One region of the Mesorhizobium sp. M0904 genome, then DNA from elsewhere that is predicted to be linked to it. Evidence: predicted binding sites of a transcription regulator. Region 1 holds the regulator's gene; each other region holds the start of a gene.
The links. Region 1 encodes PhoB, which activates phosphate uptake and scavenging genes when phosphate is short. Its sites were predicted from a motif close to TGTCATNNANCTGTCAT; they were not measured.

Region 2: a site for PhoB is predicted at 2,373-2,389, ahead of phnF (phosphonate metabolism transcriptional regulator PhnF). Genes of this name have one in related genera too.
Region 3: a site for PhoB is predicted at 1,530-1,546, ahead of NKH80_RS00590 (LTA synthase family protein). Genes of this name have one in related genera too.
Region 4: a site for PhoB is predicted at 1,839-1,855, ahead of NKH80_RS09190 (YdcH family protein). Genes of this name have one in related genera too.

Annotation. Positions count from the first base shown of each region.
Region 1 covers NZ_JAMYOC010000012.1:144,926-149,134, forward strand. Annotated here, with positions in the region: gene xylF (D-xylose ABC transporter substrate-binding protein) at 1-636, opposite strand, end outside; gene NKH80_RS14985 (ROK family protein) at 922-2,166, shown strand; gene phoB (phosphate regulon transcriptional regulator PhoB) at 2,176-2,865, opposite strand; gene phoU (phosphate signaling complex protein PhoU) at 2,882-3,589, opposite strand; gene pstB (phosphate ABC transporter ATP-binding protein PstB) at 3,622-4,209, opposite strand, start outside.
Region 2 covers NZ_JAMYOC010000019.1:76,445-80,653, reverse strand. Annotated here, with positions in the region: gene NKH80_RS20500 (alpha-D-ribose 1-methylphosphonate 5-phosphate C-P-lyase PhnJ) at 1-109, opposite strand, end outside; gene NKH80_RS20495 (carbon-phosphorus lyase complex subunit) at 106-1,218, opposite strand; gene phnH (phosphonate C-P lyase system protein PhnH) at 1,220-1,831, opposite strand; gene phnG (phosphonate C-P lyase system protein PhnG) at 1,831-2,292, opposite strand; gene phnF (phosphonate metabolism transcriptional regulator PhnF) at 2,427-3,170, shown strand; gene NKH80_RS20475 (zinc-binding alcohol dehydrogenase family protein) at 3,189-4,205, opposite strand.
Region 3 covers NZ_JAMYOC010000001.1:101,921-106,129, reverse strand. Annotated here, with positions in the region: gene NKH80_RS00590 (LTA synthase family protein) at 1-1,489, opposite strand, end outside; gene fabD (ACP S-malonyltransferase) at 1,737-2,702, shown strand; gene fabG (3-oxoacyl-[acyl-carrier-protein] reductase) at 2,763-3,500, shown strand; gene NKH80_RS00575 (acyl carrier protein) at 3,688-3,924, shown strand; gene fabF (beta-ketoacyl-ACP synthase II) at 3,959-4,209, shown strand, end outside.
Region 4 covers NZ_JAMYOC010000007.1:3,699-7,907, forward strand. Annotated here, with positions in the region: gene NKH80_RS09180 (lytic transglycosylase domain-containing protein) at 1-124, opposite strand, end outside; gene ispG (flavodoxin-dependent (E)-4-hydroxy-3-methylbut-2-enyl-diphosphate synthase) at 129-1,382, opposite strand; gene NKH80_RS09190 (YdcH family protein) at 1,590-1,769, opposite strand; gene NKH80_RS09195 (YdcH family protein) at 2,009-2,212, shown strand; gene NKH80_RS09200 (IclR family transcriptional regulator) at 2,245-3,048, opposite strand; gene NKH80_RS09205 (transporter substrate-binding protein) at 3,177-4,058, shown strand; gene NKH80_RS09210 (amino acid ABC transporter permease) at 4,127-4,209, shown strand, end outside.

The DNA.
Region 1 (4,209 bases):
GACCTTGTTGTCGTTGGCGGTCAGGAACTGTTCCATGTTCTTCTGAGCGTTGGCCGGCAGCCAGCCGTCCGTATAGGCCTCGCCGACATTCTTGATCTTGCCGCTGTCGATGGCCTCCTTCAGCACCTCCATCGAACCGGCAAACAGGAAATCGGCATTCGGATCGGAACCCGAACCCTTGATGAAGACGTAGTTGCCTTCCGGCTTCACCTTGAAGACTTCGCGGGCCTGCATGCGGCCGACTTCCTTGTTGTCGAAGGTCAGATAGAACACGTCCTTGTTCTCGATCAGCCGGTCATAGCCGACGACCGGGATGCCTTCGTCCAGTGCCTTCTGCACGGCCGGCCCGATGGCCGAGGCATCCTGTGCCAGGATGATCAGCGCATTGGCACCCTGCGAGATCAGGCTCTCGACGTCGGTGAGCTGCTTGCCGGGGTTGGACTGTGCGTCGGCGGAAATATACTTGTCGCCGGCGGCCTCGATGGCCGCCTTCATTGCGGCCTCGTCGGTCTTCCAGCGCTCTTCCTGGAAGTTCGACCAGGAAACGCCGATGACCTTGTCTTTCGCCTGCGCCACCGACGCCAGCGCCAGCGTCATGGCGACACCCGCCAGAATGGCGGTCGTGAATTTCTTCATCATATCCTCCCTGCGCCGCGTACGGCGTGACCAATTGGCTCAAAGACCAGCTTAGAAGCTCTAATTTTTTCGAGCCTCGAAAAAATACTGGCCCGATCTCCGGCTGCTGTCAACATCGATTCTGATGGATTTTGATCACTGTGCGAGTTTTTTCGAGCGTCGGAATAAACGATGACAGCGCCACCTGCATCTGACACTATTTGCCGCATCCGACACTATTTGTCGGACATTACCGACGGCTTCCGGTTCATGAGCGGCCGCGGCAACCGGGAGGAAAGCAAAACGATGTCGGTCGGAATCCGCCATGACGATTTGCGCCGGCGCAACCGGGCGATGGTGATCTCGGCGGTGCGCCGGGCCGGCCAGCCATCGCGTACGGAGATCGCAGCCACCACCGGCCTCAGTCATTCAACCATATCGGCGATCTCCTCCGACCTGATACGGGAAGGCATCCTCGCCGAGAGCAAGGCAAGTGAGCCCGTTTCGTTGAAACGCGGTCGTCCACAGGTCGGCCTCGCCCTCAACCCGGAAGCGGCGGCGGTGCTGACTGTGGTGTTGTCGCTGAATTTCCTGTCGGCCGCCATTATCGACTATGCGGGACAGGTGGTCGCCGAGGAACAGCGCCGGCCGGACACGCTGACCATGCCGCGCGACGAGCTGATCCGCGAATGCATGGCCATCGTCCGGCGCCGGCTTGAGGACCCAGACCTTGACGTCCGCAGTGTCGCCCGCATCGCCCTGGCGATTCAGGGCATTACCGACTCCCCTGCACGCGCCATGCTGTGGTCGCCGATCACGCCGCAGACCGACATCGCCTTTGCCGACATGCTGGAGGACGAATTCGGCATCCCGGCCACGGTGGAGAACGACTGCAATATGATGGCGGTGGCTTTGCGCTGGCGCAATCCGGATCGCTATCGCGACGACTTCATCGCCATCCTGCTTTCGCATGGCATCGGTATGGGGCTTGTGCTGAAGGGCGAACTGTTCACCGGGACGCATTCCTCGGGCGGCGAATTTGGCCACATGATCCATCGTCCGGGCGGAGCGCTCTGCCGTTGCGGGCGGCGCGGCTGCATCGAAGCCTATGCCGGCAACTATGCCATCTGGCGCAACGCCAGGCAGATGAGCGAAGACAGCGAACCGGTCGCCGACGTCAGCGACGCCGACATGCGCGCGCTGGCCGCCCGCGCGCGCGAGAAGGATGGGCCGGAACGCGAGGCCTACCGCAAGGCCGGCGAAGCGCTGGGTTTCGGTCTCGGCTCGCTGTTCGCGCTGATCGATCCGGCACCGGTCGCGATGGTCGGCGCCAGTGCCGCCGCCTTCGATCTGATCGAGCCGGCCTTGCGCAAGGCCATCGCCCAGACCGCCGGCGGCCAGCACTCCGGCTCGATCTCCTTCGATACCGAGCCGAACGAATTGCCGCTGATCCGCGAAGGCTGCGCGATGCGGGCGTTAAGCTTCGTCGACCAGGAGATTTTCGCGCCGGGCGCGCAAATGAGGCCCGGCGTCAGAAAGAACGTCGCCTGACCAGGCGGGTCAATCTTCCCGGATCGCGTAACCGGCACCGCGGATGGTGCGGATGACATCCGGCATGCGGCCGTTGTTGACGGCTTTGCGCAGCCGCCCGACATGCACGTCAACGGTGCGTTCGTCGATATAGATCGTCTCGCCCCAGACATTATCGAGCAACTGGCTACGCGAGAAGACGCGGCCCGGATGCCGCATCATGAACTCGAGCAACCGGAATTCGGTCGGCCCGAGCCGGATCTCGCTCTTCTTGCGATAAACCCTGTGCGATTCGCGATCGAGCACGATGTCGCCGACCTTCAGCACGCTGGACAGCACTTCCGGCTTGGCGCGGCGCAGCAGCGCCTTGACCCTGGCCATGAATTCCGGTGTCGAAAACGGTTTGACCAGATAGTCGTCGGCGCCGGTCGAAAGACCGCGCACCCGGTCGCTCTCCTCGCCGCGCGCGGTCAGCATAATGATCGGCAGCCGCTCGGTTTCAGGGCGCACCCGCAACCGGCGGCAGAGCTCGATGCCGGAAACCGCTGGTATCATCCAGTCGAGCACCAGAAGGTCGGGCACATTCTCCTGCAAACGGATCTCGGCTTCGTCGCCACGTGTCACCACCTCGACCTGGTAGCCTTCGGATTCGAGATTGTAGCGGAGCAGCACGCCCAACGGCTCCTCGTCCTCCACCACCATTATGCGTGGTGCGATCATCGGCTGGGCACCCCCATCATGTCACCGGCGCGGACATTGTCGTTTCGTCCTGCTTCGGACGATTGACGGGCAATTGCTCGCCGGTCAGCACATAATACGCATTCTCGGCGATGTTGGTGACATGGTCGCCGATCCGCTCGAGATTCTTGGCGCAGAACAGCAGATGCGTGCAAGCGGTGATGTTGCGCGGATCTTCCATCATGTAGGTCAACAGCTCGCGGAACACGGACGTGTATTTGACGTCGATACGCTCGTCGGCGGCGCGCAGCTTGGCCAACGCGGCCGCATCGCCTGCGGCATATTCCTCGATGACGCCCTGCACCTGGATGAGCACCAGCTGCGCCATCGCATCGATGGAATGCGATAGGTCGCGCGGCGTGACGCTGAGGCCGACCGCGCTCACACGCTTGGCGATGTTCTTGGCAAGGTCGCCGATGCGTTCGAGGTCGCCCGCCATGCGGATCGCTCCGACGACATGGCGCAGATCGTGAGCCATTGGCTGGCGCTTGGCGATCAGGGTGATGGCGCGATCGTCCAGTTCGCGTTGACGCGCATCCATGATGGCGTCGTCGGAGACGACGCGTTGCGCCAGCACGTTGTCGGAATTCAACAGGGCCTTGGTCGCCCCGCCGACCATCGAACCGGCGAGGTCGGCCATGTCGCGGATCAGCTTGCTGATCTGCTCGAGATCCTCGTCGAAAGAAGCGACTGTGTGTTCGCCCATGGTCCTGTCCTCATATGCATGATCGGAACGGCTCAGCCGAAGCGGCCAGTGATGTAGTCCTGCGTGCGCTTCTCGCGGGGCGACGTGAAGATCTTCTCGGTCCGGTCGAACTCGACCAGTTCACCCAGATACATGAAGGCGGTCTGGCGCGACACGCGCGCCGCTTGCTGCATGTTGTGGGTGACGATGACGATCGTGTAGTCGGCTTGCAACTCGTCGATCAGTTCCTCGATCTTGGCCGTCGACAGCGGGTCGAGGGCCGAAGCCGGTTCGTCGAGCAGGATGACTTCCGGCTTCACTGCCACGGTGCGGGCAATGCAGAGCCGCTGCTGCTGGCCGCCGGACAGGCTCAAGCCGCTGGCGTTTAGCTTGTCCTTGACCTCGCTCCACAGCGCGGCCCGCTTCAACGCTTGCTCGACGCGGCCGTCCATCTCGGACTTGCCGAGATTCTCGTAGAGCCTGACGCCGAAGGCGATGTTCTCATAGATCGACATCGGGAACGGCGTCGGCTTCTGGAATACCATGCCGATCTTTGTCCTGAGGAGGTTGAGATCCTGCGACCGGTCGAGAATGTTCTTGCCGTCAAGCAGCACCTGGCCCTCGGCGGTCTGTTTCGGGTA
Region 2 (4,209 bases), on a different contig from region 1:
AGCCAGGGATGGCGATACCCTTGAGGATCGCCCGGCGGATCATCCGCTTGGTCTGCTCGTCGAGATAGGCGAAGTTGTAGGTGGCGATGTCGGTTGGTTGTGCGGTCATTCCGCGGCCTCTCTCTTCTCTTCGGCCTTGCCGGCGTTTTCGCGGGCGTCGTGCTCGGCGCGCATGCGGCGCACGAGGTCGAGCTCGGCCTGGAAATCGACATAATGCGGCAGCTTCAGATGCTCGACGAAGCCGGTCGCCTGGACATTGTCGGAATGCGAGATGACGAACTCCTCGTCCTGGGCGGCGGCGACGACATCCTCACCCAACTCCGAGGCTCGCAGCGCGCGGTCGCATAGCGCCATGGCCATCGCCTTGCGCTCGCTCTGGCCGAAGACAAGGCCGTAGCCGCGGGTGAATTGCGGCGGCGCCTTGGCCGAGCCCTTGAACTGATTGACCATCTGGCATTCGGTGACGCGGATGCTGCCGAGCGGCACGGCAAAGGGCAGTTCCGGCACGTCCAATTCCAGTTCGACCTCGCCGATGCGAACCTCGCCGACGAAGGGATGGTTGCGCGCGTAGCCGCGCTGGGTGGAATAGCCGAGCGCCAGCAGAAACCCCTCGTCGCCGCGCGACAGCGCCTGCAGGCGGATGTCACGCGCCATCGGGAATTCCAGCGGCTCGCGGGTGATGTCGCCTGGGACATGGTCCCCCGGCATGTCGCCGTCGGGCTCTATCAGACCCTCGTGGGCGAGGATGGCCGACACGCGCGGCATGGCTTCCGGCTCGCCTGCACGCTGCTCCGGCTCGGCGACTTCGCCGCCTGCGGCAAGCTCGGGATCGAGCAGCCGGTGGGTGTAGTCGAAAGTCGGGCCGAGCAACTGGCCGCCGGGCAGGTCCTTGTAGGTCGCCGACACCCGCCGCTCGACCAGCATCGTGCCGGTGTCGACCGCCTTGGTGTAGCCGAAACGCGGCAGCGTGGTGCGATAGGCGCGAATGAGGAAGATCGCCTCGATCATGTCGCCGCGCGCCTGGACGATGGCGAGTGCCGCCAATTCCCTGTCGTAGAGCGAACCTTCACTCATCACCCGGTCGACGCCGAGCGCCAGTTGCTCGACGATCTGGTCGAGGCGAAGTGCGGGCACCGAACGATCGCCGCGCCGGCGGTCGGCGAGCAGTTTGTGGGCGTTGCGAATGGCCGCTTCGCCACCCTTTACCGCGACATACATCCTATGCCCCCATCGTCTTGATGCGCGTCGTGCGCGGCAGGCAGGCAATTGCTTCGGACGTGGCGAGGATGATGTCGACGCCACGCGGAAGGCGCTGGTTGTTCTGCTTCCATTGCTCGACGAAATGGCGCGGCATTTGCGCCGGCGCGATCGTCGCCGTCTTCTCGATGCCCGGGCCTTCGAGCAGCAGCGGAGCGCCGGAGACAAGATCGCTGACCTCGAGGATCAGCGTCGTGGAGCGATCGGGATAATCCTGGGTGCCTTGCGAAAACCCGTCGAGCGCCATCATCTCGGCCGGCGTGGCGATCAGCGCGAAATGCGCGTCGGCCGGGGTGTTGGCGAGCGGCGCGCCGGTATGGAAGCCAAGCCAGGATTTCACCGTCGCCGAAGCCTGCAAGGCGGGGTCGAGCCAGAGCGGCGTGTCGTTATCGCACAGCGCCAGCGCAATGGCGCCCGCGGTGGCTGACAGCGGCGTCGGTGGATGGGTAAAGACCGGCAGGGGCTGCAGTGTGCCCGGCCGCGCCATCGCGTCCATCACTGCCCGGAAGACCGTCTGGGCGTCGAACACCGGATCGGCAAAGCCGCCTTCGATCGCTTGGGTTACGATGTCCATCAGTCTTCTCCGCGTACCATGGTGAAGAAATCGACCTTGGTCGCCGCCGTCTCGGCGCGGCGCTGGTCACGGGCCTCGGCCAGTGCCGCCTGCAAGGGCGCGACGAGCCTGGTCTCGACCTCGTTGCGGTGAGCCGGGTCCTGCCACAGCGCGTCGGCGATTGCCGCCAGCCTTGCCTTCTGCTTGTCGCGGCCGAGCGCATAGCAGTGGCCGACCTGTCCGGAGGCGAGCCTGGCGGTGGCGCGGGTGACCGTCGCCTCGCCAACGTTGAACGGCGCGCCGCCGCCACCGATGCGGCCACGCACGGTGACCAGGCCGGTTTCGGGGCCGCGCAGGAGTTCCGCCTCAGAAGGCAGGCCGGCTTCGTTCCACAGACGGACGATATCGTCGCTGGTCGATTGCGCCAGCGTTGCCATAACGGCCTTGCGCCCAGCCTGATCGCGCGCTTCCTGTCCTCGCATGGTTAACACTCCCTTGCATTGAAATTTGTCTATTGATATAGACAATTATACAAATTATATCTATTATCTAATGCGTGTCTATGACGGGTGCATGACAAGGGCGAGAAGAGGGGGCGCAAAGGTTGGGGCAGAAAATGATCGGACAAGCCAACAGCATCGAGCGGCGCAGCGGTGTCGCGCTGTGGCGGCAGATCGCCGATCGGATCCTGCATTCGATTGCCGTCGGCGATTTTCCCGAAAATGCGGCGTTGCCGCCGGAGGTGGCACTTGCCGAGCGCTATGGCGTCAACCGCCACACCGTCCGCAGCGCCATTGCAGCGCTGGTGCAGGAGGGTGTGCTCAGGGCAGAGCAGGGGCGGGGCACCTTCGTGCTGTCGCGCAGGCGGCTGTCATATCCGATCGGCGCCCGCACCCGCTTTTCGGAGGGATTGCAAGGACAGGCGTCCGAGCGGCATATCACCTTGCTTGCGTCATCGGTCGAGCCTGCCAACCGTCGTGTCGCAGAGAGCTTAGGCCTTGCAAAGGGGGTCGACGTGATACGCCTGGAAACGCGCGGCGAAGCCGATGGAATGCCGGTGTCCCGCGCTGCCGGCTGGTTCGATGCCAGGCGCTTTGCCGGGATCGATGCTGCCATGGCGGAAACGGGTTCGATCACCGCATCGCTGGCACGCTTCGGCGTCAGCGACTATCTCCGGCAATCGACGGTGCTGTCGGCGCGCCATGCCGATGCCGCCGACCTTGCGGACCTCGACCTGCAGCCCGGCGCCATCGTGCTGGTGACGGTCGCCGTCAACGTCACGCCCGACGGTCAGCCGATCCAGTTTTCGGAGTCGCGCTTCCCGGCCGAGCGGATCGAGCTCAAACTGTCGGCGCTCTGAGATGCGCCAGCCCCGGCATCATCCGACCTGAATGACAGCCTTGATCAGGCCGGACTTCTCATGCGCCCAGCGGGCGAGGTCATGCGGCGTTTCGCCAAGCGTCGTGCGGTGCGTGACGAGCTTAGCCAACGGCACCGCGCCGTTGCGGATCGAGGCAGCGACATGGTCGAAATCGGCACGCAGCGCGTTGCGGCTGCCGATCAGCATCATCTCGCGCTTGTGGAATTCGGGATCGGAAAAGGCGATGTCGTCCTTGACGACGCTGACCAGCACCAGCGCCCCGCCATGCGCGACATGGGCGAAGGCCGACTGCACCGACTGGGTGTTGCCGGTGGCATCGAAAACCATGTCAAAACCGTCGCCGTCGGTTGCTTGCCGCACCAGGTCCGCAGCAGCGCCCTGCGAGCCGTCGAGGGTCGCGAAGCCGAGTTCGCTTTCGGCGAAACTCAGCCTCCCCGCACTCATGTCGAGCAGCGTCACGTCGAGCCCGGCGATGCGGGCGAACAGCGCCGTGCCGAGCCCGATCGGGCCAGCGCCAATGACCAGCGTGCGCGCACCTGGATCAGCCAGCGAGCGCCGCACGGCATGGGCGCCGATCGCCAGGAATTCCACGGCAGCAGCATCGGCCAGCGACAGGCCGTTTGCCGGATAAAGATTTTGCGCCGGCACCAGGATTTGCTCGCACATGGCGCCGTCGCGGTGGACGCCGAGCACCTCGATCTTGACGCAGCAATTCGGCTTGCCGTGCCGGCAGGCGATGCATTTGCCGCAGGCGAGATAGGGATTGACGACCACCGGTTCGCCGATTGCCAGATCGACGCCCTCACCAACCTCGATCACGGTGCCGGAAACTTCGTGGCCCATAGTGCGGGGATAGGCGAGGAACGGGTGCTTGCCTTCGAAGATGTGATAGTCGGTGCCGCAGATGCCGACATGGCTGACGGCGACCAGCGCCCAGCCGGCGGGCGGCGCGCCAGGCGCCGGGCGATCTTCGAGGACAAGTTCGCCGGGCGAGCGGCAGACGACGGCTTTCATGCTT
Region 3 (4,209 bases), on a different contig from region 1:
GCAAGTGATCGCCGAAGAATGCGATGACGGTCGGCCGCTCGCGTTTCTTCGCCCATTCGATCAGCCGCTCGAGGCCGCGGTCCGCGTCGGAAGAGCCTTCGGCGTAGCTCAACAGCGATTCACGTGCCCATTGGCTGATCGGCGCCTGCACCTTGTGGGTCGGATTGGTATAGCGATACGGCTCATACGGCCCGTGGTTCTGCAGGCTGACGGCGAAAAAGAAGACCGGCTCGGCGCTGGTATCGGCTTCGCGGATGATCTCGTCGGTCATCGCTGCGTCCGACGCGAGCGGTCCGCGCTTCTGCATGGGCGGCAACGTCTCCTCGGACTTGAAGTCGTTGAAGCCGAAATCGGCATAGACGGCCCCCCGGTTCCAGAACCAGTTGGTGCCGGGATGGATGGCGCGCGCTCGGTAGCCCTGACTTTTCAGGAAGGTCGCCAGCGAGGGAGTCGGTGTCCGCACATATTGCTGGTAGGGAATGCTGCCCGCCGGCAGGAAGGCGTTGGAAAAGCCGGTCAGGGCCTCGAACTCGATGTTGGCCGTCATGCCGCCGAACTCGGGCGAGAACATGTAGCCCGTGCGCAGTGCCCGCACATTGGGGATAGGGTCGGGTGTGATGGTGACGCCGGGCAGCTTGGTCGGATCCCAGAAGGATTCGCTCATCACGACGATGATGTCGGGCTTCTCGGCAGGTACCGAGGCGATCACCTGCGGTTTGCCGATCGCTTCGATCGCCTTGTCGGAATAGCCGGGCGGCGCCGAGACATGCGCCATCGGGACGTTCAGCGCGAAGGCGAGCGCAAAACCGTTCGAGGCATAGTTTTCCTTCTGGTCCCACATAATCGGGATGATCTGCAGCCGGTCGCGCGTCCACGAGAAAGTGGCATAGTCCATGATGGAGACGAAGAAAGCGATCAGCGGCACCGTCAGCGTCAGCCGGGCAAGGCGGCCCTTGTGGCTGAGCGCCGGAACGCGGCGGCGCCATAACCGCCAGCCATAGACGAGCAGCGACAGCCCGCCGACGATGCCGATCGCCAGGGCAATGGCGGTTCCCGGGCGATCGCGGACCAGGAGTGGCATCAGTGCCACGATCTGCCGGGAATAGAGGAAATCGGTCGGATAGAGCGGATCGCCGAGATAGAGCGACTTCTGGTGGCCGACGAACGCCAGCGACAATGTCAGCGGCGCGACGATCATCAGGCTCTGATGGCTGCGGCCGAGCACGGCGTCGAGGCCGATGAGGATCAGCGCAAAAATGATGATCGTGGTCCAGCCGGGTTTGAAAGGCTGCAGAAAGAAATCAATGGTGCCGGCAAAGTTGCCGCGCACGATCAGTTCGATGGCAAACACCAGGATGGCCGCAGCCAGCAAGCTGATAAGGCCATAGCGGATGACAGGCCATCTGCGCGCCGGCAGATAGCCAGTCGACGGATCGCCTTCAAGAAACTGTGGCGCCGCCTCGGCTGCGCTCTGCTTGGTCTTTGCCACTTCAATAGTTCCCCGGCCCGCAACAAAGGCATCACTCGATTGTCATCGAACTGTCACGCAAAGCCTAGCGCCTGCGGCGGAAATAAGAAGAGCCAACAAACAAATCGTGAGCGGTTTTCATCATGAGTGATCGCCAAAAAGCCTGCTGAAACAGGCACTCGGCCGACGCTGAGCGGTCAAGGTTGGACTTGACTTGGGCGCACGCCTTGCGTCACAGGCAGCGAGAACCAGCAGCTGGGAGCCGACCATGGCCATCGCATTCACCTTTCCGGGGCAGGGCAGCCAGGCTGTCGGCATGGGCAAGGACCTCGCCGATACCTTTGTGGAATCGCGGCGGATCTTCGAGGAAGTCGACGACGCGCTCGGTGAAAAACTATCTAAGCTGATCTGGGAAGGCCCGGAAGAGACGCTGACGCTGACCGCCAATGCCCAGCCGGCGCTGATGGCGGTGTCACTTGCCGCAGTCCGGGCGCTGGAGGCGCGCGGCTTCTCCCTGAACGGCAAGGTCACCTATGTCGCCGGCCATTCGCTCGGTGAATATTCGGCACTTGCGGCCGCTGGTTTCGTTTCGGTCGCCGACGCCGCCCGGCTGTTGCGTATCCGCGGCAATGCCATGCAGGCGGCTGTACCGGCCGGCGAGGGCGCCATGGCGGCGATCATCGGGTTGGAACAGGCCGACGTCGAGGCCGCTTGCGCAGAGGCCGCCCAAGGCACCGCCAAAGATCCCGCGCAAGCCTTGGTTTGCCAGATCGCCAACGACAATGGCGGCGGCCAGCTGGTGATCTCCGGCGCCAGGCCGGCGGTCGAACTGGCGGCAAAGCTATGCACGGAGAAGGGCGCCAAGCGGGCGCTGATGCTGCAGGTCTCGGCGCCCTTCCATTCGGCATTGATGAAGCCTGCCGCCGAGATCATGCGGGAGGCGCTGGCCGCCGTGACGAAGCGTGCGCCGGTCGTGCCGCTGGTCTCGAATGTTACGGTGACCCCGACGAGCGATCCCGACGAGATTGCCCGCCGCCTCGTCGAACAGGTGATGGGGCGCGTGCGCTGGCGCGAAACGGTGGAGTGGTTCGGCAGCAACGGCGTTGCGACGCTTTACGAAGTGGGCGCCGGCAAGGTGCTGTCGGGGCTGGCCCGCCGCATCAACCGCGATATTGCCACCACTGCCATCGGATCCGCGGCGGATGTCGAGGCGGCGCTGGCGGCGCTTGCATAATCAACTGGCGATTTGACACCGCTCCATGCAAAGGGTGTTCGCTCAGATCAGGAGGCAAGAATGTTCGAATTGACCGGCCGCAAGGCGCTCGTCACCGGCGCATCGGGAGGTATCGGCGAGGCGATCGCCCGCGTGCTGCACGGCCAGGGCGCCATCGTCGGCCTGCATGGCACACGTATCGAGAAATTGGAGGCGCTGGCCGCCGAACTGGGCGACCGGGTCAAGCTTTTCCCGGCCAATCTTTCCAACCGCGACGACGTCAAGGCGCTCGGCCAGAAGGCGGAGGCCGACCTCGAAGGCGTCGACATCCTCGTCAACAATGCCGGCATCACCAAGGACGGGTTGTTCGTGCGCATGGCTGACGCCGACTGGGATAGCGTGCTCGAGGTCAACCTGACCGCCGTGTTCCGGCTGACCCGCGAGCTTACCCATCCGATGATGCGGCGCCGCCATGGCCGCATCATCAACATCACTTCAGTGGTTGGCGTCACCGGCAATCCCGGCCAGACCAATTACTGCGCCTCCAAAGCCGGTATGATCGGCTTTTCCAAATCGCTGGCGCAGGAGATCGCCACCCGCAATATCACCGTCAACTGCGTCGCCCCGGGCTTCATCGAATCGGCGATGACCGCCAAGCTCAACGACAAGCAGAATGAGGCGATCATGGCGGCGATCCCGACCCGGCGCATGGGCACGGGCGCCGAAGTCGCCTCTGCCGTCGCCTACCTCGCTTCCAACGAGGCAGCCTACGTCACCGGCCAGACCATTCATGTGAATGGCGGCATGGCAATGATCTAACACTTGGGAAAACGCTTCATTCCGTCTTGGATGCACGGGATTTTTCGTGTAATGCCGCCCGCAACCCGGCGGTTCGGGCAAAAACCGGTCCTGTTCCGCTGCGTTTCCGGCAGGACCATCTTTCAGCTTGATTAGCGGCATTCTGCCCGCTAACGAAGACAGACAACCAAAAGACGAGGATGCCCAAATGAGTGACACCGCAGAGCGCGTCAAGAAGATCGTCATCGAGCACCTTGGCGTCGATGCCGACAAGGTGACGGAGCAGGCGAGCTTCATCGATGATCTGGGCGCGGACAGCCTCGACACGGTCGAACTTGTCATGGCGTTCGAAGAAGAGTTCGGTGTCGAGATCCCGGACGACGCCGCCGAGACCATCCTGACTGTTGGCGATGCGGTGAAATACATCGACAAGGCCTCGGCCTGACGCTATTTGCAGTCATCACCGAGGAGGACCTGCGATGAGGCGTGTCGTCGTCACGGGCCTTGGGCTGCTTTCGCCGTTCGGCATGGGCTTCGAGCACAGCTGGAAGGAGCTTCTGACCGGCCGCAGCGCAGCCAAGCGCATCACCGAATTCGAGGTGGAAGACCTTGCCTGCAAGGTCGCCCACGTCATTCCGCGCGGTGACGGCTCCAACGCCACTTTCAATCCTGAAGCCGTTCTCGAGCCGAAGGAACTGCGTAAGATCGGCGATTTTATCCTGTACGGGAT
Region 4 (4,209 bases), on a different contig from region 1:
CGATAAGATCGCAAACTCGATCGATCAGCTTCTGCTTGGCGGGCCGCGGCGGATCGGCCTGGACGGCCGCCGCCCAGCCCAGCCCGGAAATGACAACCAGCGTCGCCCCAAGCAAACGCCGCATGGAACTACTCCGCCGCGGCTTTGCCGTGTTGCCCAAACCGCCGTTCGATGTAGTCGGAAACCATTTTCTCGAAATCCGCGGCGATCGACGGGCCGCGCAGGGTCGCCGCCTTCTTGCCGTCGACGAACACCGGGGCGGTCGGCGTCTCACCGGTGCCGGGCAGCGAAATGCCGATATCGGCGTGTTTGGATTCGCCCGGACCGTTGACGATGCAACCCATCACCGCGACCTTGAGGTTCTCGACGCCGGGATATTGTTCGCGCCACACCGGCATGTTCTTGCGCAGGTCGGCCTGGATGTTCTGGGCAAGCTCCTGGAACACGGTCGAAGTTGTGCGCCCGCAGCCCGGGCAGGCGGCAACGATCGGCACGAACTGCCGGAAGCCCATGGTCTGCAACAGCTCCTGCGACACCTGCACCTCGCGCGTGCGGTCGCCGTTTGGCTCCGGCGTCAGCGAGATGCGGATGGTGTCGCCAATGCCCTGCTGAAGCAGGATGCCCATGGCCGCGGACGAGGCGACGATGCCTTTCGAGCCCATGCCCGCCTCCGTCAGGCCGAGGTGCAGCGCATGGTCGGAACGGGTGGCAAGCTCGGTGTAGACGGCGATCAGATCCTGCACGCCGCTGACCTTGGCCGACAGGATGATTTTCTCGCGGGCAAGGCCGATCTCTTCAGCCATTTCGGCCGACAGGATTGCCGACCGCACGATTGCCTCGCGCGTCACTTCCTGGGCGGTCAGCGGAAAGCCCTGGGCCTGGTTGTCGTCCATCAGCCGGGTCAGCAGCTCCTGGTCGAGCGAACCCCAATTGACGCCGATGCGTACCGGTTTGTCGTATCGGATCGCCATCTCGACGATCGCGGCGAACTGCCGGTCTTTCTTGTCCTTGAAGCCGACATTGCCGGGATTGATGCGGTATTTGGCCAGTGCCTCGGCGCAGGCCGGGTGGTCGGCCAGGAGCTTGTGGCCGATATAGTGGAAATCGCCGACCAGCGGCACGTCGATGTCGAGTCGTTCCAGCCGCTCGCGGATGGCCGGCACGGCGGCAGCGCTTTCGTCGCGATCGACGGTTATGCGCACGATCTCGGAGCCGGCGCGATGCAGCGCCGCCACCTGTGCGACCGTCTGATCGACATCGGCCGTGTCGGTGTTGGTCATTGACTGGACGACGACCGGCGCGCCGCCGCCGACAATCACGCCGCCGACATCGACACCGACCGACCTGCGGCGTGGGAAGGGTGAGGAAAAATATCCGGTCATGCCGGCTGCCTTTAATCTTGAAGGTCCGGGCATGAGGTGGAGGAGCAAAGATGGCTTGTCAATGGCGACTGGCGCGCAGGCCTAGCAAATCGGAAATGACAAGACGGCAGCTTGCCGCGAATCCATGACCATTTCCGGCAGCATAGCGATATGCCACCGGAAAGAGACGCGCGCCGGGCGGCGCGCGCTTCTAGTCCTGGAAGGGCTTCAGTGCGTCGTCGGTTTCGCCTTCAGTTTTTCAATCTCGTCCTTGAGCGCCAGCTTGCGCCGCTTGAGATTCACGATTTCGAGGTCGTCTACCGATGGATGGGCCATCGCATCGTCGATTTCCCGTTCGATGTCGCCGTGTTTCCGCTGCAGCTCATCAAGATGGGATGCAAGAGACATGATTGGTTCTCCCTTTCATGGTTTCCTCGATTGCAGCCGCCAAGGCACGTCCACCGCAGGCTCGCTTCTGTGACGGCATAATGACAGTGTGCCACCATCGAGCACCGATGTCGAATGCTGCGTGGTAGCATTCCACGACAATGTGAAATGTGGTATGGGCTGCGCGCCGGTGCAAGAAGGCCCCGGTCCCGCCCAATCAGGCCCAGTGTTTGGGCGCCGCAGACGTGCAGACGGTAAAAATGTCCGATCAGGAACAGGCTGATATCCGCCTCGAATATTCCCGGCTGAAGCAGGAACACGCCGATTTCGACGCGGCCATCAATGCGATGATCGCCATGAATTGCGACCCGCTGCAGATCCAGCGCATGAAGAAAAAGAAGCTTTTCCTGAAGGACAGGCTGATGGCGCTGGAAGACAAGATCATTCCAGACATTATTGCTTGAACGAACGCCGGCGCCGGCCTGCTGGAAAAGCGCTATGCCGCGATCGAAAGCCGTGCGGCGCGCTCGCGCAACAGCGCTATCAGGTCATCGGTCTTTTCGGTCGAGGTATCGATGGGAACCACCAGGCACATCGTCGCCTCGACCCTGCCCGGCGCGGAAAAGACCGGCGCGGCCAGGCATTTCGTGTAGGCATCGACAAGGCCGGAGGTGACGCAGTAGCCGGCCGACTTGGCGACGGCGATGTCGGCTATGAAATCGTCGAGCCGCAACCTGCGGCCGTCCGGCAGCACGAGATCGTCTTCCGAGACCATATCCTCGATCGCCGCCCTGTCGAACCCGGCGAGGAGCAGCCGCCCGGAAGCTGTCCAGGGAAGCGGTATTTGCAGACCCGTCGCCGAACTGATCCTGAATGGCCTCGTTCCCGGGCTTGAATGGACGATGGTGTAGCGGCCGCTTTGCAGCATGCACAGCTCCGAGGTCTCGCCGGTCTCGCGCGACAGATGGTCGACTTCCTGGCGCCCTCGCCTGAGCAGGTCGTTGCCCCGCACATAGTCCATTCCGTAGAGATAAAGCTTCTTTCCGAAATAGACCCGATTGCCGTCTCCGGCCATCTCAAGCAGGCCTGCGTCGACCAGCGAGCGCACCAGCGTATAAGTCGTCGAACGCGGCGCGTTCACTCCTTTGGCAAGGTCGCCAACGCCGATCGCGCGCTGGGTCGTGTGGAGAAACTCCAAAATCTGGAGAACCCGGTTGAGACCCTTCTCCCGAGAGCCCGAGGTCTTGTCCTCGTCCAATCCGACGTCCGGTCGAGCGGCCAAGGCGTTGCCATCTTGCATTATCGATCCCTGATGTTAATCTGTCTTGTACAGAGTACAGGCGTCTCTTGTAAGAGACAATTACATCAGTTGCAACCGATGCCTGTATCGCTGGTCCAAAGGGGAACACAACACGAAAGGAGGTCGCCGTGAACGACACATCCAAAAGACGTGAATTTCTGAAACTGGGAATGGCCGGGCTTGCAACGGCCGGAGTGATGAGCGCCGCTACCGCGGTCGACGTTCAGAAAGCGGCGGCCCAGGCAGCGCCGGACAGCCTGCTGCGCACCGTCCTCGAGCGCGGCAAGGTGATCGTCGGCACCGGCAGCACCAATGCGCCCTGGCATTTCGAGAACGACGCCGGCGAACTGGTGGGCATGGACATCACCATGGGTCGCATTCTCGCCAAGGGGCTCTTCGACGACCCGACCAAAGTCGAATTCGTCATGCAGGATCCGGCTCAGCGCATTCCGAACGTGACCACCAACAAGGTCGACATCACCATCCAGTTCATGACCATGACCGCCCAGCGCTCGCAGCTGATCCACTTCTCCAGGCCCTACTACGTCGAAGGCATCGCCTTGCTGACCCTTCCGAACGCCGAAATCAAGACCTTCGACAAGCTGCTTGCCGCCGGTTCGGCGACCCGGATTTCCATCCTGCAAAACGTTGATGCCGAGGCAAATGTGCATATCGTGCTGCCGGAGTCGCAGGTGATGCAGATAGACACGCAGGCCAACGTGCTGCAGGCCCTGGAATCCAAGCGCGTCGACGCTGCCGCGGTTGATCTGTCAACGGTCCGCTGGCTCGCCTCGCGCAATCCGGACAAATACTTCGATGCCGGCAAGAGCTGGTTCTCGATGCTTTATGGCGCCGCACTGCGGCAGGGCGACCTCGACTGGCTGACCTTCGTCAACCAGACCTTCACCATCGCCATGTTCGGCCATGAAACGGCACTCTACGACGCTGCGTTCAAGGATTATTTCGGACAGGAGCCGCCGGCCCGCCATCCCGGTTTCCCGGTCATCTGATGCAAGCAGGCGGAAGGACAAACGTCCTTCCGCCCCCCTCTCATCACAGCCCTCTATGACGGGGATGCATGGGTTATACCCTCAACTTCAACCTGATCTGGCGGCATTTCGACAAGCTCTGGGGCGGACTGCTGTTAAGCCTCGAACTGGC